One region of the Streptomyces sp. NBC_00207 genome, then DNA from elsewhere that is predicted to be linked to it. Evidence: predicted binding sites of a transcription regulator. Region 1 holds the regulator's gene; the other holds the start of a gene.
What was found. Region 1 encodes HspR, which represses chaperone genes until heat shock. Its sites were predicted from a motif close to TTGAGNNNNNNNNNCTCAA; they were not measured.
Positions count from the first base shown of each region.

Region 2: the regulator HspR is predicted to act here: its motif matches at 3,980-3,998, upstream of lon (endopeptidase La).

Region 1 covers NZ_CP130715.1:5,107,810-5,117,507, reverse strand. The annotation lists gene OG472_RS24230 (hypothetical protein) at 1-447, shown strand, start outside; gene OG472_RS24225 (YbjN domain-containing protein) at 448-993, opposite strand; gene clpB (ATP-dependent chaperone ClpB) at 1,105-3,705, opposite strand; gene OG472_RS24215 (pyridoxamine 5'-phosphate oxidase family protein) at 3,826-4,239, shown strand; gene OG472_RS24210 ((2Fe-2S)-binding protein) at 4,374-4,655, opposite strand; gene OG472_RS24205 (hypothetical protein) at 4,685-4,945, opposite strand; gene OG472_RS24200 (helix-turn-helix transcriptional regulator) at 5,048-6,121, shown strand; gene OG472_RS24195 (heat shock protein transcriptional repressor HspR) at 6,182-6,652, opposite strand; gene dnaJ (molecular chaperone DnaJ) at 6,655-7,836, opposite strand; gene grpE (nucleotide exchange factor GrpE) at 7,876-8,541, opposite strand; gene dnaK (molecular chaperone DnaK) at 8,541-9,698, opposite strand, start outside.
Region 2 covers NZ_CP130715.1:6,177,540-6,187,237, reverse strand. The annotation lists gene OG472_RS29395 (protein phosphatase 2C domain-containing protein) at 134-907, shown strand; gene OG472_RS29390 (MarR family winged helix-turn-helix transcriptional regulator) at 936-1,376, opposite strand; gene lon (endopeptidase La) at 1,561-3,957, opposite strand; gene OG472_RS29380 (DUF4097 family beta strand repeat-containing protein) at 4,098-4,850, opposite strand; gene OG472_RS29375 (sulfurtransferase) at 4,938-5,825, opposite strand; gene OG472_RS29370 (hypothetical protein) at 6,427-7,809, opposite strand; gene OG472_RS29365 (hypothetical protein) at 7,846-8,388, shown strand; gene OG472_RS29360 (TetR/AcrR family transcriptional regulator) at 8,445-9,110, opposite strand; gene OG472_RS29355 (glycoside hydrolase family 3 protein) at 9,257-9,698, shown strand, end outside.

The DNA of each region.
Region 1 (9,698 bases):
GTCCTGGCCGTCGGGGTGAAGGTGCGCGACCCCTTCGGCGGCTACTTCGCCGTGCAGCGCAGCTGGGGCTCCCGCTTCGACTTCGGCGCCGGGACGCTGCGCTCGGCGGAGCGGGTGCTGACCGGCGGGCACGTGTCCTTCGCGACCACCGTGACGGTGGTCCTGCTGGCCGCGGCCGGGCTGCTGGCGGTGCTGCTGTTCCTGGACCGCACCCCGCTCGCGCTGCTCGCGTACACGGCGGTCCTGCTGGTGATGGCCTTCGGCGGGGCCGGCTTCTTCGAGTCCAAGCCGCGCTTCCTGCTGCCGGCCTTCCCGCTGCTCCTGCCGCTGGCCGCCGTCATGGCGCGAGCCCGGCCGCGCACCGCGGTCGTGGTGACCGCGGTGGTGGCCGGGCTCGGTTACGGCTACGGGCTGTACCTGCTGCTGGTGGCCCGGGTGCCGCTCTAGTCAGTTCGTGGCGTCGCCGTCGCCGTCGCTCTCGCCGTCGGTGGAGTCGATCTCCTTCTCCAGGCCGAGCTGCTCGACGAGCCACTTGTCGAACTCGATGGACGCACGGACCCAGCTGACCGTGGAGGACACGAAGTGCTCCAGGTTGACGCCGGTGCCGATCAGCATCTGCGCCTCACCGATCAGGCGGACCGAGCCGTCGTCGTGCGTGTGGCTGTAGACCTTCGGCCACAGGGTGCGGCGGTTCCAGTCGTCGATCGACTCGAGAAGCTGCGGCTTCTCGTCGATCTTGTGCGGACGGTCGTAGAAGGTCCGCACCGAGAAAACCTGCTGCTCGTCCTCGCCGCGGAACATGAAGTACGTGCGGAACTCCTCCCACGGCGCCGCGAGGTCACCCTCGTCGTCGACGACGTACTTGAGCTCCATCTGCTCCAGCAGCTGCTTGACCAGATCCTGGTCGGGGACGACGGGGCCCGCCGGTCCTGTGGCCTGCGGATCGGGCTGCTGCCCTCCGAAGTTCGGAATCGAGGCCGGGTCGATGCTCACCGTGTTTTTCCCTTCGTGCGGATACATGCATCCTCCCCCATGCCGCCTACCCCGTGTCCAGCTTTGCAGCGCCGATCCGCTGCGGGCGGACACGGGGTCCGCCCGGCCGGGTCAGAGCGCCTTGCCCACCAGCAGGTCCTCGCCCGCCACGTCGACCCGTACGGTGTCGCCGTCGCGGACCTCGCCCGAGAGGATCTCCTTGGCCAGCCGGTCGCCGATCGCCGTCTGGATCAGGCGGCGCAGCGGCCGGGCGCCGTACGCCGGGTCGTTGCCCTTGACCGCCAGCCAGGCCAGGGCCTCGGGCGTGACGTCCAGGGTGAGGCGCCGGTCGGCCAGGCGCTTGGCCAGGCGGCCGATCTGGAGCTCGGCGATGTGCGCGAGCTCGTCGCCGCTCAGGGCGGAGAAGACCACCAGGTCGTCCAGGCGGTTCAGGAACTCCGGCTTGAAGGAGCTCCGGACCACGTCCAGGACCTGCTGCTTCTTCTGTTCCGCGGGGGTGGCCGGGTCCATGAGGAACTGGCTGCCGAGGTTCGAGGTCAGGATCAGGATGGTGTTGCGGAAGTCCACGGTCCGGCCCTGGCCGTCCGTGAGGCGGCCGTCGTCCAGGACCTGGAGCAGGATGTCGAAGACCTCGGGGTGGGCCTTCTCCACCTCGTCCAGGAGCACCACGCTGTACGGGCGGCGGCGCACGGCCTCCGTGAGCTGGCCGCCCTCCTCGTAGCCGACGTAGCCGGGCGGGGCGCCGACGAGGCGGGCCACGCTGTGCTTCTCGCCGTACTCCGACATGTCGATGCGGATCATGGCCCGCTCGTCGTCGAAGAGGAAGTCGGCGAGGGCCTTGGCCAGCTCCGTCTTGCCCACGCCCGTCGGGCCGAGGAAGAGGAAGGAGCCGGTCGGGCGGTCGGGGTCGGCGATGCCGGCGCGGGTGCGGCGCACGGCGTCCGAGACGGCCCGTACGGCCTCGCCCTGGCCGATCAGGCGGCGGCCCAGCTCGTCCTCCATGCGGAGCAGCTTCTGGGTCTCGCCCTCCAGCAGGCGGCCCGCCGGGATGCCCGTCCAGGCGCCCACCACGTCGGCGATGTCGTCCGGGCCGACCTCGTCCTTGACCATCGTGTTCTTGGACGTGCCGGACTTGGAGGCCTCGGCCTCCTCCTCGGTGGCCTCCGCCAGCTCGCGCTCCAGGGCCGGGATCTCGCCGTAGAGCAGCTTGGAGGCGGTGTCGAAGTCCCCGTCGCGCTGGGCGCGCTCGGCCTGGCCGCGCAGGTCGTCCAGGCGCTCCTTGAGCTCGCCGACCCGGTTGAGGGACTGCTTCTCCTTCTCCCAGCGGGCGGTCAGGCCCCGCAGGTCCTCCTCCTTGTCGGCGAGGTCCTTGCGGATCTTCTCCAGGCGCTCCATCGAGGCCGGGTCGGACTCGTTCTTCAGTGCCAGCTCCTCCATGCGCAGCCGGTCCACGGAGCGCTGGAGCTCGTCGATCTCCAGCGGGGAGGAGTCGATCTCCATGCGCAGCCGGGACGCGGCCTCGTCGACGAGGTCGATGGCCTTGTCGGGGAGGAAGCGGGAGGTGATGTACCGGTCGGAGAGGGTCGCGGCGGCCACGAGCGCGCTGTCGTTGATGACGACCTTGTGGTGGGCCTCGTAGCGGCCCTTGAGCCCGCGCAGGATGGCGATGGTGTCCTCGACGGACGGCTCGGCGACCAGCACCTGCTGGAAGCGCCGCTCCAGCGCCGGGTCCTTCTCGATCCGCTCGCGGTACTCGTCGAGGGTGGTCGCGCCGACCATGCGCAGTTCGCCGCGGGCCAGCATGGGCTTGAGCATGTTGCCCGCGTCCATGGCGGAGTCGCCGCCGGCGCCCGCGCCGACGACCGTGTGCAGCTCGTCGATGAAGGTGATGATCTGCCCGTCGCTGGACTTGATCTCGGCGAGCACGGTCTTCAGGCGCTCCTCGAACTCGCCGCGGTACTTGGCGCCGGCGACCATCGCGCCGAGGTCCAGGGCGACCAGGCGCTTGTTCTTCAGGGACTCGGGGACGTCGCCCTTGACGATGCGCTGGGCCAGGCCCTCGACGACGGCCGTCTTGCCGACGCCGGGCTCGCCGATGAGCACCGGGTTGTTCTTCGTGCGGCGCGAGAGCACCTGCACGACGCGGCGGATCTCGTGGTCGCGGCCGATGACCGGGTCGAGCTTGCCCTCGCGCGCGGCCGCCGTGAAGTCGGTGCCGAACTTCTCCAGGGCCTTGTACTGACCCTCGGGGTCGGGGGTGGTCACCCGCCGTCCTCCTCGTGCGTTCTCGAAGGCGGCCAGCAGCTTCTTCGCGCTCGCGCCCTGGTCGGAAAGGACCTCACCCGCCGCGCCGCCCTTGGCGGCGATGGCGATGAGCAGGTGTTCGGTGGAGAGGTACTCGTCGCCGAGCCGGCCCGCCTGGGCGTCGGCCTCGGCGAGTACGGCGAGCAGATCGCGGGTGGGCTGCGGGGGCGCGACCGTGGAGCCGGTGACGCTGGGCAGGGCGGCCAGCAGCCGCTCCGCACCGGCCCGCACCTCGGCCTGGTCGGCATCGGCGGCGGCGAGCAGGTCGGTGACGTTCTCGTTGTCCTCGCCGGCGAGGAGGGCCAGCAGCAGGTGCGCGGGGGTCAGGTCGGCGTGGCCGTCCTTGACGGCCCTGCTGGTCGCCGCGTTCAGCGCGTCCCGGCTCTTGTTGGTCAGCTCGGCGTCCACTGCGTCTTCTCCTCTCCCCGAGGGGTAAATCCGACGAATCTGACAGAGTCAACCTATGCAAAGTTGAGTCTATTCCACTCAAGGCAAGTGAGGACACCATCGGCCCGTACCCTTCGGCCCATGTCCCATGACGTACTCAACCCGACGCCCGAGTACCTCGCCTTCTGGCGGGAGCGGCACGTCTGCACGCTGACCACCCCGCGCCCCGACGGCACGCCCCACGTGGTGCCGGTGGGCGTGACGTACGACCCGGAGGCCGGGCTGGCACGGGTGATCAGCAACAAGCACAGCAAGAAGGTGCGCAACGTCCTCGCGGCGCAGGCGGCGCCGGCGGGCGGGGCCCGGGTCGCGGTCTGCCAGATGGAAGGGCGCCGCTGGGCCACCCTCGAAGGGCGCGCGGTGATCCGTACCGACGAGGCGTCGGTCGCCGACGCCGTGGCGCGCTACGCGCAGCGGTACGGCCGGACGCCGTCGCCCAATCCCGACCGCGTGGTCATCGAGATCACCCTGGACCGGGCGATGGGTCGCGCGTGAGCCGTTGATTCTTCATCTTGTCCGGTTCAGGCACTGGACGCGGGCATCACAACGGCGCCATCGTGGTCAGGTCCACGATGGCGCCGTTGTGTGGGGGTAGCGCCTGAGCGATCTGCAACGACGGGGGAATCGCTTCAGGCACTGCGGGGGGTGGCGGTGGTGATATCGGGTTCGAAGAGCTGGTGGTCGCGCTGATCGAGATTGACGAAGACCATTCCGTAGCGCACCTCGCAGCGGACGGGCTGCGGCGCGCCGCGCGGGCGGCGCAGGCACCGGTAGGCACGTACGTCCTCGTCCTCCTCGCGCACGACGACGATCGGTTGGCCGAACAGGGTGACCATCAACGAATCGCCAGCGTGGGGGATGGCCGTGGCGAGATCGATGAACTGCCACCCCGAGCGGTAGGCGGATGCCATCTCGCGGCGGAAACCGCGATCGTCGGGGGTCACGCGGACACCGTCACAGGAACCTCGGTCCAGCCGGTATCGCCACCCTCTCCGCCAAGCCGGCCGCTGGTCCAGCCGGTGTCGGCGTACTTACCCACGGGAGCCGTGGTCCAGCCGGTGTCGAACTCCGTGCTCGTCAGGCTGGTGCCCTGACCGCCCCTAGCGCTCCCCGCGTCACTTTCGACGGCGCTGACTGCCCCAAAAACCGCAACGGCGGAGAAACCTATGGCAAGCACCGAGCGAAGCATTCTCTTGAACATGGTCGGCTTCGTCCTCACTTGATGGAATCCTCTCCCCCGCGTGTCAGACGATGGCTCATTCAGGCACGTCAATGCCACAGGGACGATGCATCATGTTCTTGCATGTTCAGGACCCTGGGGGGTGGAGATTTGACGCGAAACGAGACAATGGCGACACATCCCCACCCCGTCACGTCCATGTGCACCGAGGGAACGCGGCTCTACGCGACTGCACTGAGCACCGGCCGGATAGCCCGGGGCGAGATCCAGAACGCCCCCTGCCTGCTTGAATTCGCTCTTCTGCAGCCCGACCCGGATGACGCGAACCAACTGCGCCCGGTTCCCCCGTCCGTCGCTTTGGCTCAACGGCTCCATCCGATTGAACGCGAGATCCAAGACCGCCGGCGCAGCGCTGTAGATCTCACCGACACTTTCGAGCCTTTCCTGGCCATCAGCGCGCAGAGCCCGGCCAACACCCACGCCATCACCGTGCTGGAGGGCTTCGAGCGGATCAACGCCGCCCTCAACCTCGCGACGGCCGAATGCCACACCGAGGTGCTGACGGTACAGCCGGGCGGGGCCCGGCCCTCCGAGGCCCTCACCCAGGCACTGGAGCGCGACCAGCCGCTGATCGACCGCGGGGTCAGCATACGGACCCTCTACCAGCACACCGCGCGGCACAGCCAGGGCACGCTCGCCTACGTGGACCGCATCTCCACCGGGAAGGTGGAGATCCGCACCCTCGAAGAGCTGATAGAGCGCCTCATCATCTTCGACCGCACGGTCGCCTTCATACCGGTGAGCGACGACCGCCGGGTCGCACTGGAACTGCGCCACCCCGGCCTCGTCGACTACCTCATCAAGGTGTTCGAGCAGCTGTGGCACCGCGCCGTGCCCCTCCAGGAGGAAGTGACCTACCGCAGGACCCCCGGCGGGATCTCCGGCGTGCAGCGGACCATCGCGCAGCTCCTCATCGAGGGCCACGTCGACGAGGCCATCGCCCGCCGCCTCGGCATGAACGTCCGCACCTGCCGGGCCCACATCGCCAAGCTCGCCACGACCCTCGGCAGCGGCAGCCGCGCCCAGCTCGGCTACCTCATCGCCCAGTCGGGCATCCTGGGCCGTCCCTCCGCCCCGGACGGGGACTGCGACGAGGACCTGGACCAGGACCCCCACGAGGACCGGGAAGGCCTCTAGAAAGCCGTCAGGCCCCGCCCTGGAGGGGCGGAGCCTGAACATGAGCAAGTGGGACCGTGGTCAGTCCATCGGCCGCTTGGGGCTGGGCCGCCAGACGACCAGGGCACTGCCCGGCTGCGGGGGCTGGTACTTGACCAGGTCGCGCCGGTACGAGGCGTGCACCTGGGCCTCGCGGGCCTGCAGCGTGGCGGCCGCGCCGTCCACCGCCGCGGAGAGCTCGGCCACGCGCTGCTGGAGCGCGGCGACCTGGTTCTCCAGTTCGATGATCCGCTTGATGCCCGCCAGGTTGATGCCCTCGTCCTGGGACAGCGCCTGCACCGTGCGGAGCAGTTCGATGTCGCGGGCCGAGTAGCGCCGGCCGCGGCCGGCCGTACGGTCCGGGGAGACCAGGCCGAGACGGTCGTACTGGCGCAGGGTCTGCGGATGCAGACCCGAGAGCTGGGCGGCCACCGAGATCACGTAGACCGGGGTCTCGTCGGTGAGTTGGTAGCCCCCGCCCAAGCGGGAGGACTGTCGTCGGCGGCCGTCCATGCTCATGCTCCCTTCGCGGACTCGAACAGCGCGGAGCGCGGGTCCTCGGACTCCGTCGCCTCGCGGTACATCTCCAGTGCCTCACGGGCCTTGTCCGACAGCTCGGTCGGGACCGTGACCTCCACCGTCACCAGCAGGTCGCCGCGGGTGCCGTCCTTGCGGACCGCCCCCTTGCCGCGGGCCCGCATGGTCCGTCCGTTGGGGGTGCCCGGCGGCAGCTTCAGCGTCACCGAGGGGCCGTTCAAGGTCGGGACCTTGACGTCGGCACCCAGCGCCGCCTCCGCGAACGTCACCGGCACGGTCACCGTCAGATTGTCGTCCTTACGGCCGAACACCGGGTGCGAGTCGACGTGCACGAGCACGTAGAGGTCACCGGCGGGACCGCCGCGCTCGCCCGGCGCGCCCTTGCCGCGCAGCCGGATCCGCTGGCCGTTGGAGACGCCCGCCGGGATCCGGACCTGCATGGTGCGCGAGGAACGGGCCCGGCCGCTGCCCTTGCAGACGTCGCAGGGGGTCTCCGCGATCAGGCCGCGGCCCTTGCAGTCCGCGCAGGGGTCGGTCAGCGAGAAGCCGCCGCCGCTGCCCCGCGAGACCTGGCCGGTGCCGACGCAGGTCGGGCACACGCGGGGCGTGCCGTTCTTGTCGCCGGTGCCCGAACAGGCCTTGCAGGGTGCCTGGGAGGACATCCGGAGCGGGACCGTGGCCCCGTCCACCGCCTCCGTGAAGGAGAGGGTGACCTCCGACTCGATGTCCTGGCCGCGGCGCGGCTGGGTACGGGTGCCCGCACCCGGGCCGGCGCCGCGGTTGAAGAGGCCGCCGAAGACGTCGCCCAGGCCGCCGCCGAAGCCGCCGGCCTGGCCGCCGCCCTGCTGGGTGCCGCCGAAGAGGTCGCCCAGGTCGAAGTTGAACGAGCCGCCGCCGCCCGGCCCGGGGCGGAAGCCACCGTTGCCGAACAGGGCGCGCGCCTCGTCGTACTCCTTGCGCTTCTTCGGGTCCCCGAGGATGTCGTTCGCCTCGGAGATCTCCTTGAAGCGCTCTTCGGCGGAGGCGTCGCCCTTGTTGGCGTCCGGGTGGAACTCGCGCGCGAGCTTCCGGTACGCCTTCTTGACCTCGGCCTCGGTGGCGTCCTTCGGGACACCGAGGACCTTGTAGTAGTCCTTCTCGACGAAGTCCTTCGTGCTCATCCCCGGTGTCCCTCCTCTCGTACCGCTACATGTGGTGCATCAGCCCTCGTCGGGGGCATCCGCGTCCAAGCCCTCCGGCGCTTCGCCCTCCGCGACCGCTGCGTCGGAACCGGAGGACTTGGGGGTCGCGCCCGGCTGGGGCTCGGCCACCGCGACCCGTGCGGGACGGATCGTACGCTCGCCGATCCGGTACCCCGGCTGCAGGATCGCCACGCAGGTGTCTTCGGTGACATCCGGCGCGTACGAGTGCATCAGGGCCTCGTGGATCGTCGGGTCGAAGGGCTCGCCCTCCTTGCCGAACTGCTGCAGCCCCATCTTGGCGGCCACCGTCTCCAGCGATTCGGCCACCGACTTGAAGCCGCCGACCAGCTCGCCATGCTCCCGCGCCCGGCCGATGTCGTCCAGGGTCGGGAGGAGCTCCGTCAGGAGGGACGCGACCGCGATCTCCTTGACGGTGATCCGGTCCCGCTCCACCCGGCGGCGGTAGTTCTGGTACTCCGCCTGCAGCCGCTGGAGGTCCGCGGTGCGCTCGGAGAGCGCCGTACGGGCCTGGTCCAGCTGCGCCAGCAGCGCTACATCCTGTGCTGCGTCCCCGGCCGGGGCCGCCGCCTCCTCCTTGGCGGAGTCGGCGGCCTTCGGCTCGTCGGGCGTGCCGTCGACGGGGACTTCGGGCTTCTCGTCAAAGCCCGGGGTCTCCTCCGACATCAGGCAGCGCCACCCTTCGGCTTCTCGTCGTCGACGATCTCGGCGTCGACGACGTCGTCGTCGGCCTTGGCCTGCTGGGCACCCTCGGCGCCCGCGGCGCCCTGAGCGGCCTGGGCGTCGGCGTAGATGGCCTGGCCGAGCTTCTGGCTGACCGCGGCGAGCTTCTCGGTCGCGGTGCGGATCTCGGCCGTGTCGTCGCCCTTGAGGGTCTCCTTCAGCTCGGAGACGGCGGCCTCGACCTCGGTCTTGACGTCGGCCGGGACCTTGTCCTCGTTGTCCTTGACGAACTTCTCCGTCTGGTAGACGAGCTGCTCGCCCTGGTTGCGGGACTCGGCCGCCTCCTTGCGGCGGAGGTCCTCGTCCGCGTACTGCTCCGCCTCCTGGCGCATGCGGTCGACCTCGTCCTTGCCGAGCGAAGAGCCGCCGGTGACGGTCATCTTCTGCTCCTTGCCCGTGCCGAGGTCCTTCGCGGTCACGTGCATGATGCCGTTCGCGTCGATGTCGAAGGAGACCTCGATCTGCGGGACGCCGCGCGGGGCCGGGGGCAGGCCGGTCAGCTCGAACATGCCGAGCTTCTTGTTGTACGCCGCGATCTCGCGCTCGCCCTGGTAGACCTGGATCTGCACGGACGGCTGGTTGTCCTCGGCCGTCGTGAAGATCTCGGACCGCTTGGTCGGGATCGTGGTGTTGCGCTCGATGAGCTTGGTCATGATGCCGCCCTTGGTCTCGATACCGAGGGACAGCGGGGTCACGTCGAGGAGCAGGACGTCCTTGACCTCACCCTTGAGCACACCGGCCTGGAGGGTGGCGCCGATGGCGACGACCTCGTCCGGGTTGACGCCCTTGTTGGCGTCCTGACCGCCGGTGAGCTCCTTGACGAGCTCGGCGACGGCCGGCATGCGGGTGGAGCCGCCGACCAGGACCACGTGGTCGATCTCGGACAGCGCGATGCCGGCGTCCTTGATGACGTTGTGGAACGGGGTCTTGCAGCGGTCGAGCAGGTCCGCGGTCAGCTGCTGGAACTGGGCGCGCGTGAGCTTCTCGTCCAGGTGCAGCGGGCCCTCGGCGGAAGCCGTGATGTAGGGCAGGTTGATCGTGGTCTCCGTGGAGGAGGACAGCTCGATCTTCGCCTTCTCGGCGGCCTCGCGCAGACGCTG
Region 2 (9,698 bases), 1.1 Mb from region 1:
CCCGCCCGCCGGCGCCCCGCCCGGGCCCTCCCGGCCCGGGCCCGGGACGGTTCGCGTACGGGCCCGCTCGCCTCCTCCCGCTTTGGTACGGACCTGAGGGTGCGGCTCGGCCCCCGCCCGGCAGAATGGCGGCATGCGCATCGACCTCGCCTCGGCCCCCGGCAGCGAAGAACGCCCCAATGAGGACTGGGTGTCGGCCGCGATCCCCGCTTCGGGCGGCGGGGTCCTGGTCGCCCTGGACGGGGTCACCCCGCCGGGCGGCGAGGACGGCTGCGTGCACGGAGTTCCGTGGTTCGCGGCCCGCCTCGGCGGCCGATTGACCGAACTGTCCGGATCGCGGCGGGACATGACGCTGGACCGGATTCTGGCCGAGTCCGTCCGCGCCACGGCCGAGGCCCACCGCGACACCTGTGACCTTTCTCACGTCCGCACGCCGCAGGCGACGGTCGTCGTGGTCCGCTGGGACGAGACCCATGTGGAGCACCTCGTGCTCTCGGACTCCGTACTGCTCCTCCAGGCGCCCGGGGGCGAGGTGACGGCAGTGCTCGACGACCGGCTGGACCGGTTGCCGCGCGAGGTGCTGCGCTCGGTGGCGGCGACGGACGCGCTGCGGAACGCGGAGGGCGGCTTCTTCACGGCGGCCGCGGACCCGTCGGTGGCGGCCCGGGCGGTGACCGGGCGCACCCCGCGCGGGCAGGTGCGGGCGGTGGCCGCGCTCACGGACGGGGCGAGCCGGTGGACGGACACGTTCGGGGAGGGCGACTGGTCCGAGTGCATGGCGGTGCTGCGGAAGGAGGGTGCGGAGGGCCTGATCGGCCGGGTCCGCGCCATCGAGTGTGATCCGGCCCGGCCGTCGGCCCGGTACAAGCGGCACGACGACGCGTCGGCGGTCTACGCCGAGCTCTAGAGCCCGGGCGCGGGTCGGGCCGGTGCCCCTACTCGGCGCCCGCGTTCAGCTGGTTCAGCAGCCGGGCCAGTTCCGCCACCTCGCCGCGGTCCCAGTCGGCGAGCTTGCGCATGTACTGCTCGCGCCGTGCGCCCCGCACCCGCAGGAACCGCTCGCGGCCCTCTTCGGTGAGGCCGACCAGGAAGGCCCGGCCGTCGGCCGGGTCCGGCTCGCGGGCCACGAGGCCCAGGACCTCCAGGGCCCGCAGCTGCCGGCTCATGGTGGCCTTGCCGACCCCGAAGTAGGCGGCCAGGTCGGTGGCCCGCTGCCGGCCGGCCGCCTCCAGGCGTACGAGGAGCCCGTACGCGGCGGGCTCCAGCTCGGGGTGGAGTTCGCGGGCCATCTCGCCGGAGGAGGCGCGGGCCCGCCGGAGGAAGACGGACAGCTCCCGCTCCAGGGCAAGGAACTCCTGGTCTTCGCTCCCGTGCACGTCCCGCTCCTTTGATGGTGTGTGGCACCTCGGTGGGTGAGGGGCCAGTATTTCGCAGGGCGCGCGCCGCCGGCCCGGGACCCCGCCGGAGCGGGGAGCCGGGCCGTGTGAGGGGGCGCGGGGCGGGCGCGCAGAGGGCGCGCGGAGTGCGAGGGAGGCACCCGGCGGGCCGTGCGGCCCTCCGTCACGCCGCGGCGGCGACCTCCGCCTCCGCCTGTGCCAGGGCCAGCTCCAGCACCTGGCGCACATCCGTCACCGGGTGCACCTCCAGCCCCTCCAGCACCTCCGCCGGGACGTCGTCCAGGTCGGCCTCGTTCCGCTTCGGGATGATCACCGTGGTCAGCCCGGCCCGGTGCGCGGCCAGCAGCTTCTGCTTGACCCCGCCGATCGGCAGGACCCGCCCGGTCAGCGAGACCTCGCCGGTCATGGCCACGTCGGTGCGCACCTGCCGTCCGGAGAGCAGCGAGGCGAGCGCGGTCGTCATGGTGATGCCGGCGCTCGGGCCGTCCTTGGGCACGGCGCCCGCGGGGAAGTGGATGTGCACGCCGCGGTCCTTCAGGTCGGCGACGGGGAGCTCCAGTTCCGCTCCGTGCGAGCGCAGGAAGCTCAGCGCGATCTGCGCCGACTCCTTCATGACGTCGCCGAGCTGGCCGGTGAGGGTCAGGCCGGCGGCGCCCGTCTCCGGGTCGGCCAGCGAGGCCTCCACGAACAGCACGTCGCCGCCGGCGCCGGTCACCGCGAGGCCGGTGGCCACGCCGGGGACCGCGGTGCGCCGCTCGGCCGGGTCCTGGGCGGACTCGGGCACGTGGTGCGGGCGTCCGATCAGCGCGCGCAGGTCGTCGGCGCCGATGCTGAAGGGCAGCTCGCGCCGGCCCAGCTCGTGCTGGGAGGCGACCTTGCGCAGCAGGCGCGCGATGGACCGCTCCAGGGTGCGGACGCCCGCCTCCCGGGTGTACTCCCCGGCCAGCCTGCGCAGGGCGTCCTCCTGCAGGACCACCTCGTCGGAGCCGAGGCCGGCGCGCTCCAGCTGGCGCGGGAGCAGGTGGTCGCGGGCGATGACGACCTTCTCGTCCTCGGTGTAGCCGTCGAGGCGGACGAGCTCCATCCGGTCGGCCAGCGCCTCCGGGATGGCCTCGAGGACGTTGGCGGTGGCCAGGAAGACGACGTCGCTCAGGTCGAGCTCCACTTCCAGGTAGTGGTCCCGGAAGGTGTGGTTCTGCGCCGGGTCCAGGACCTCCAGCAGGGCGGCCGCCGGGTCGCCGCGGTAGTCGGAGCCCACCTTGTCGATCTCGTCGAGCAGCACCACCGGGTTCATCGACCCGGCCTCCTTGATGGCCCGGACGATCCGGCCGGGCAGGGCGCCGACGTAGGTCCGGCGGTGGCCGCGGATCTCGGCCTCGTCGCGGACGCCGCCGAGGGCGACGCGCACGAACTTGCGGCCCATGGCGTGGGCGACCGACTCCCCGAGGGAGGTCTTGCCGACTCCGGGCGGCCCGACGAGCGCGAGCACGGCCCCGCCGCGGCGGCCGCCGATGACGCCCATGCCGCGTTCGCTGCGCCGCTTCCTGACGGCGAGGTACTCGGTGATGCGGTCCTTCACGTCGCTCAGGCCGGCGTGCTCGGCGTCCAGCACCGCCCGGGCCCCCTGGATGTCGTACCGGTCCTCGGTGCGCTCGTTCCAGGGCAGTTCCAGCACGGTGTCCAGCCAGGTGCGGATCCAGGACCCCTCCGGGCTCTGGTCACTGGCCCGCTCCAGCTTCTCGACCTCCTTGAGCGCGGCCTCCCGCACCTTCTCGGGGAGGTCGGCGGCCTCGACGCGGGCCCGGTAGTCGTCGGACTCCTCGCCGTCCTTCTCCCCGTTCAGCTCGCGCAGTTCCTTGCGTACGGCCTCCAGCTGCCGCCGGAGCAGGAACTCCCGCTGCTGCTTGTCGACGCCGTCCTGCACGTCCTTGGCGATGGACTCCGCCACGTCCTGCTCGGCGAGGTGGTCGCTGAGCGCCTTGATCGCGAGCTTGAGGCGGGCGATGGGGTCGGCGGTCTCCAGCAGTTCGACCTTCTGGTCGACCGTCAGGAACGGTGAGTACCCGGAGTTGTCCGCCAGCGCGGACACCCCTTCGATCTGCTGGACCCGGTCCACGACCTGCCAGGCGCCGCGCTTCTTGAGCCAGCTGGTGGCGAGTGCCTTGTACTCCTTGACGAGCTCGGCCACGGATCCCGGCAGCGGGTCCGGCACGTGCTCGTCCACGGTCTCGCCCTCGACCCAGAGGGCGGCCCCGGGTCCGGTGGTGCCGGCGCCGATACGGACCCGGCCGCGGCCTCGGATGAGCGCCCCGGGGTCCCCGTCGGAGAGCCGCCCCACCTGTTCGACCGTCCCGAGCACACCCGTCGCGGCGTACTTCCCGTCGATCCGCGGCACGAGCAGCACCCGCGGCTTCCCGGTGCCCGCCGCGGCCTGTGCCGCCTCCACGGCCCCGCGCACCTCGGCGTCGGACAGCTCCAGCGGAACGACCATTCCGGGCAGCACGACCTCGTCGTCGAGCGGCAGTACGGGCAGGGTGAGTGTGGCGGACGTCGAAGCCATGATCTTCCCTCCGGCAGTGAAGTTGAGCTATGCCGACTCAATGCATGTGCGCCCCCCGATGTTCCCCAACCCCCGTTCGCCGGGGGCGAACAGGGGTGGGGGCCGGTGGGAGCGCGTGGAGGCCGTTCTCGTGGCGGCCGTCACACGGCGGAGATCCGGACGTCGCCCGAGGTGGTCTTCGCGGAGAGCCGGGAGGGGGCCGAGGGGTCCGCCCCCAGCGTGATGTCGCGGGCGCCGGAGGTGGTGGAGACGTCGACCCGGTAGGGGGCCGTGGGGACCTTCAGCGTGACGTCGCCCGAGGTGGTCTCGGCGAGCACCGAGGACGGGGCCGTGGTGAAGTCCATGCGGGCGTCGCCCGAGTCCGAGTGGACGTCCGCGTTCGGGCCGGACAGGCCGGCCGCGATGATGTCGCCCGAGGAGGTACGGATCTTCAGCGGGCCCGTGATGCGCTCGGCGCGGACCTCGCCGGAGTCGGCCTCCACCTCGGCGGCCGCCACGCCCGTGACGGTGATGCGGCCGCTGCTGCTCTCCAGCTTGACCCTGGCGGAGGCGGGGACCTCCAGGCGGTAGTCGATGTAGCAGCTGCCGGAGCAGCCGTTGGAGAAGGTGAGCACGCCCCCGCTGACCTGCTGGCCGGGGGCGGGGGCCGGGTCGCCGCGGTAGTGGACGGTGCGGCGGACCGTGACGCCGGGACCCGTCCCCGGGGTGACCTCGATCGAGCCCGCCCGGGCGTCCGTCACCTCGACCGCCGTGACCGCCTCGGTGACCGTGGTGTCGGCGGTCGCCGTCTTCTTCGGTCCGTCCGAGAAGGAGCAGCCGGCCAGCAGGAATCCGGCGCCGAGGACGGCGACCGCGGTGCGGACGAGGCGGTGTGACGCGGCGTGAGAAGTCATGGACCGATCCTCGCGCGCCGCCGCCGCCGGGCCGATGGGGCCGGTACCCGGACCCCGGGTGGGGTTAACCCCCCGCCGGCCGGGCGCCTACGGGCCGGTCACGACCGGGCGCAGCGGCGAGGGCACGCCCCACTCGCTCCAGGAGCCGTCGTAGACGGCGAGCTGTCCGTATCCGGCGAGGTCGGCGCCGAGGGCCAGCACGCAGGCGGTGACCCCGGAGCCGCAGCTGAAGTAGAGGCGTTCGCGCCCGCCCACGACCTCCGCGAAGGCCGCGCGGAGCTCCCCGGCCGGGCGCATCAGGCCGTCGGGGTCCTGGAGTTCGCCGAACGGCAGGTTGACCGCGCCCGGCATGTGCCCGCCGCGCAGGCCCGGGCGGGGCTCGGGGGCGGTGCCGGCGAAGCGCCCGCGGGTGCGGGCGTCGACGACGGCCGCTGCCGGATCGGCCAGGGCCGCGGCGACGGCCTCGGCGCCGACCAGCAGCCCGGGGCGGGGCCGCGGGGTGAAGGAGCCGCGCGGGCCGTCGTAGGCCGGGCCGGTGTCCTCGACGGGCAGGCCGGCGGCGGTCCAGGCGGGCAGTCCCCCGTCGAGGACGGCGACCCGGTCGAAGCCCATGGCGCGCAGCATCCACCAGGCGCGGGCGCTGGAGTAGATCCCGGCGCCGTCGTAGACGACGACGGTGTCCGAGTCGCAGACCCCGAGCGCGCGCATGGCCTCGGCGAAGGCCCGGGCCCCGGGCATGGTGTGCGGGGCGGGGGCCTCGTGGTCGGACAGGGCTCCGTCGAGGTCGAAGGGGCGAGCCTCCGGAATCCGACGCTCCGCACCCCGGTGGGCACCGACGGAGGCATCGAGAACCACCAGCCCGGCCGCCCCGAGCCGCCCGCCCAGCCACTCCACCCCGACGAGCGCCCCGGGCAGCGGTCCGGCCTCGGACCCGGGCAGCGGTCCGGCCTCGGACCCGGCCCCCGACCCGGGCATCCGTCCGGCCTCCGGCCCGGAAGGCGATTCGGCCTCCGCCCTCGGCAGCCGTCCGGCCTCCGCCCCGCCCCATGCCCCGGTCTCCGACCCGCGCGGCGCGCCGGCGAGCGGTCCCGCCGGTTCGCCGGCCGCCCGTCCTCCCGGCGCCGGTTCGCCCACCGCTGCGGGTACGGGCTCCTGGGGCGCGGCGTTCTGGGGCGTGGGCATTCGGCACCTCCGGCTGTGCGACGCGGGTCGCCCCATCCTCCTCCGCGCCCCAGGGCGCCGGCCGGGCGGGTCAGCGGCGGCGGCAGCCACGCCGGTCGCATGCAGACCCGTTGCATCCGCCCCGCAGGTCGGCCCGCGCACCAGCCCACGCACCGGCCCGCCTGCAGGGACGCCGGCGCCGGGCGCCCCCGCGAGCGGACCCGGGCCAGGGCACCCGCCCGACCGCCGGCACCAGTTCCAGCGCAGGTCGGCGCACCCGCGGCATCCGGGACACCCGTCCGACAGGTCGGCCCGCACACCAGCCCGCGCACCGGCCCGCACACCGGCCCGCCTGCAGGCACGCCAACAACAGGCGCCCCCTGCGCGGACGCGGGCCGGCACCCGCCGGGCCGGGTCAGCGGCAGGCGCCCCGGTGGGCGTAGACCGCGATGCGGGCTCCGCGGACGGCGGTCGTCGAGCACAGTTCGAACCGGGTGGCCAGGGCCTCCCGCTTGACCGCCTCCCGCGGATACGGGTCCAGCGGCTGACCGGGCGGGTCCAGCAGGGCGATCACCCGCGGCGAGGCGAGCAGGGCCGAGCGGATCCGGTCCGGGGGCAGCTCGGTGCCCTGGAGGCTGTGCGAAGCGGCCGGGGTGCGGTCCAGAGCCAGGTCGCGCAGTTCCGCGTACGTCTCGGGCGAGGAGAGCAGCCACTCGCGCCGGCGCGAGGGCATGAACACCACCGCGTCCCCCGGCCGGGCCCGCTCCCGGACCGCCGCGGCCACCGCGAGGACGTCGTCCTTGCGGCTCTCGGGCGTACGGAGCCACACCGACCAGATGCCGAACGGCACGAGCAGCGCCCCGGCCAGCACCCACGGCCACCACCCGCGAGCCGCCGCCAGCCTCGCCCCGGCCAGCAGGGCGGGTCCGGCCAGCGCATAGAGCACGTACCGGTCGACGTACCAGGGGTGCAGCAGGGAGATCACCATCAGCAGCCCGGGCGGCAGCAGGGTGAGGGGCAGCGCCACCCGAACGAGGTCTTTCGCGGCCCCCCGCGCGAGCAGCAGGGCCGCGCCGCCCACCACCCCGTACGCCGTCCAGTCCTGCCAGCTCGGCCTGCCGAGCCAGCCGAGCTGCTGCTCGGCCTGCCGGGCACTCACCACGGCCAGCGGCAGCAGGAGGACGAGCACGGCCGCGGCGCTCCACCGCCAGCCGCGCGAGCGCCACGCGGTGAAGGCGTGGGCGAGCAGGGCCAGTACGGCGAACTCGTGCAGCCAGCAGCCGAGCAGCAGCACCACCGTGTACGCCGCCCACCGCTCCCGCAGCATCAGGTACGTCGCCCACACCACGGCGGCCGCGACCAGGGCGTACGAGCGCCCCTCCTGGGCGTACATCTGTACGGGCGGGAGGACGGCGTACACGCAGCCGGCGATCAGCGCGGCCCGCTCCCCCACCAGCCGGTGGGCGACGGCGGCCACCCCGGCGGCCGCGAGCGCGGTGGCGGCGACGGAGGGCAGCCGCAGCGCCCACAGGCCGCCGTCCCAGAGCTGGAACACCCCGTGCATGAGCAGGTAGTACAGGCCGTGGACGGCGTCGACGCCGCCCAGCAGCTCCCAGATCCCGCCGAGCGGCCGGTGGGCCACCTGCCAGGTGACGGACTCGTCGCGCCACATGCTGCCGTTGCGCTCCAGGCCCCAGAGGCCGAGGACCACGGCGAGCAGCGGCGGCAGCAGTCGCCAGGGGGCGATCCGGCTGATGTCGGCCTCCGTGGGCTGTCGGAACGGGTGTGCGGACTCCATACTCGGGGTTGGACGGGAGTGACTGCGGAGGTGGGTGTGGGCGCGTTACGAGCGGCGGCGGGCCTGGTACTGGCTGCGGCATTGCTGACGGGATGCGGACCGTCCCCCTCCGGCGACGGTGACGGCACGCCCCCGAAGGCGTCCGCGGAGTCGCGTCCGGGTCCGACCGGGAGCGCCCCCGGCTCCGGAACGAGCCCGGGCCCCACGGCGAGCCCCACGGCCGGCCGGGTCCCCGCCCCCGGCGAGACCCTGGTCCGCGTCACCCGCAGCGGTGGCTTCGCCGGCCAGACCCACACCCTCATCGTCAAGGGCGACGGCTCCTGGACCCTGCTGGACGCCAAGGCGAAGCAGGAGCGCACCGGCACGATGCCGGAGGCCGGGCTCGCCACCCTGCGCACCGCCCTGCAGGAGGCGGACTTCGCCCACCTGCCCAGGGTCGCCACGGGCGGCCCCACGATCTACGACGGTTACTTCTACGCCTTCGTGCACGGCGGCTACGAGGTGGCGGGCGACCAGGGCTCCCTGCCGCCGGCCCTGACGAAGGTGGTGGACGCCCTGCCCTCCTTCACGGCGGGCTAGGACACCAGGGCCCGGGACACCCGGCCCAGGAAACGGCCCGGCCCGGGACACCCTGCCTAGGACACGGCCGGGGCCGGCCGGTCCGTCCCGGCCGCCGAGAGCTCCCGCAGCAGCCGGTCCAGGAACCCGCGCAGCCGGGCCGGCATGTCCACGTTCCCGGGCGTCAGCACCCACTGGATCTGCAGGCCGTCCATGACGGCGATGATCTCCCGTCCGGCGGCCTCGCAGTCGGCGTCGGGGCGCAGTTCGCCGCGCGCGACGCCCGCCTCCAGCACGTCGACGGTGTGGCCGAGCACGCGGGCGTAGCGCTGCTCGAAGTACCCGTGGGCGGGATGCCCGGGGTCGGCGGCCTCGCCGACCAGGGTGTTGAACATCCGGACGATCCCGGGCCGCCGCTCGTTGTCCGCGGCGAGGCCCACGAGGGTGGTGAAGTACGCGGCGACCGATGCGGCGGGTTCGCCGAAGAGCCGCTCCACGTCGTGCCGCTCGCTCTGTGCGAGCACCGAAAGCAGCAGGTCCTCCTTGCCTCGGAAGTGGTGCAGCAGCCCGCCCTGGGTGATTCCGCAGCCGGCCGAGATCCGGGCCAGCGAGGAGGCGTGGAAGCCCCACTGCGCGAAGTGCTCGACGGCGGTGTCGAGGATCTTCTGCCGGCGGGCGTCGCCCACCGCGTAGGTCCCGCGCCCGGCGCCCTTCGGAGCCGCCCGCCCCGTGTCCCGTGCCATGCGCACCACCCTAGACGCCGCCCGTTCCCGCCCTCACGGGGAGTGATCCAGGTCACTTTTCAAAAACCTAGCGGGTACAAGGTTTCCACCTCTACCGTGACGCCACGCCGCCGATCCGCCCGGTCACGCAGTCCAGGAGCCCCGCCGTGAACGCAATCCCCGAGTACCAGGACGCCTCCCTCCCCGTCGACCGGCGCGTGGCCGATCTGCTCTCCCGGATGACGCTGGAGGAGAAGGCCGGCCAGCTCTTCCACTCGATGCTGATGATGAACGCGGACGGCAGCCCGGTCACCGAGACCGACGGCTCGATGCTCCCCTTCACCACGCCCGAGCTGGTCGAGGACCGCTTCCTGTCGCACTTCAACCTGCTCGGCACCTACGGGGCCTTCGAGATGGCCCGGTGGCAGAACACCGTCCAGGAGATGGCCGCGGCCACCCGCCTCGGCATCCCGGTCACCCTCTCGACCGACCCGCGCCACGCCTTCACCGACAACATCGGCGCCTCCTTCAACGCCGGCGCCTTCTCCGCCTGGCCGGAGGCGCTGGGCCTGGCCGCGATCGGTGATCCCGAGCTCGTCCACCGGTTCG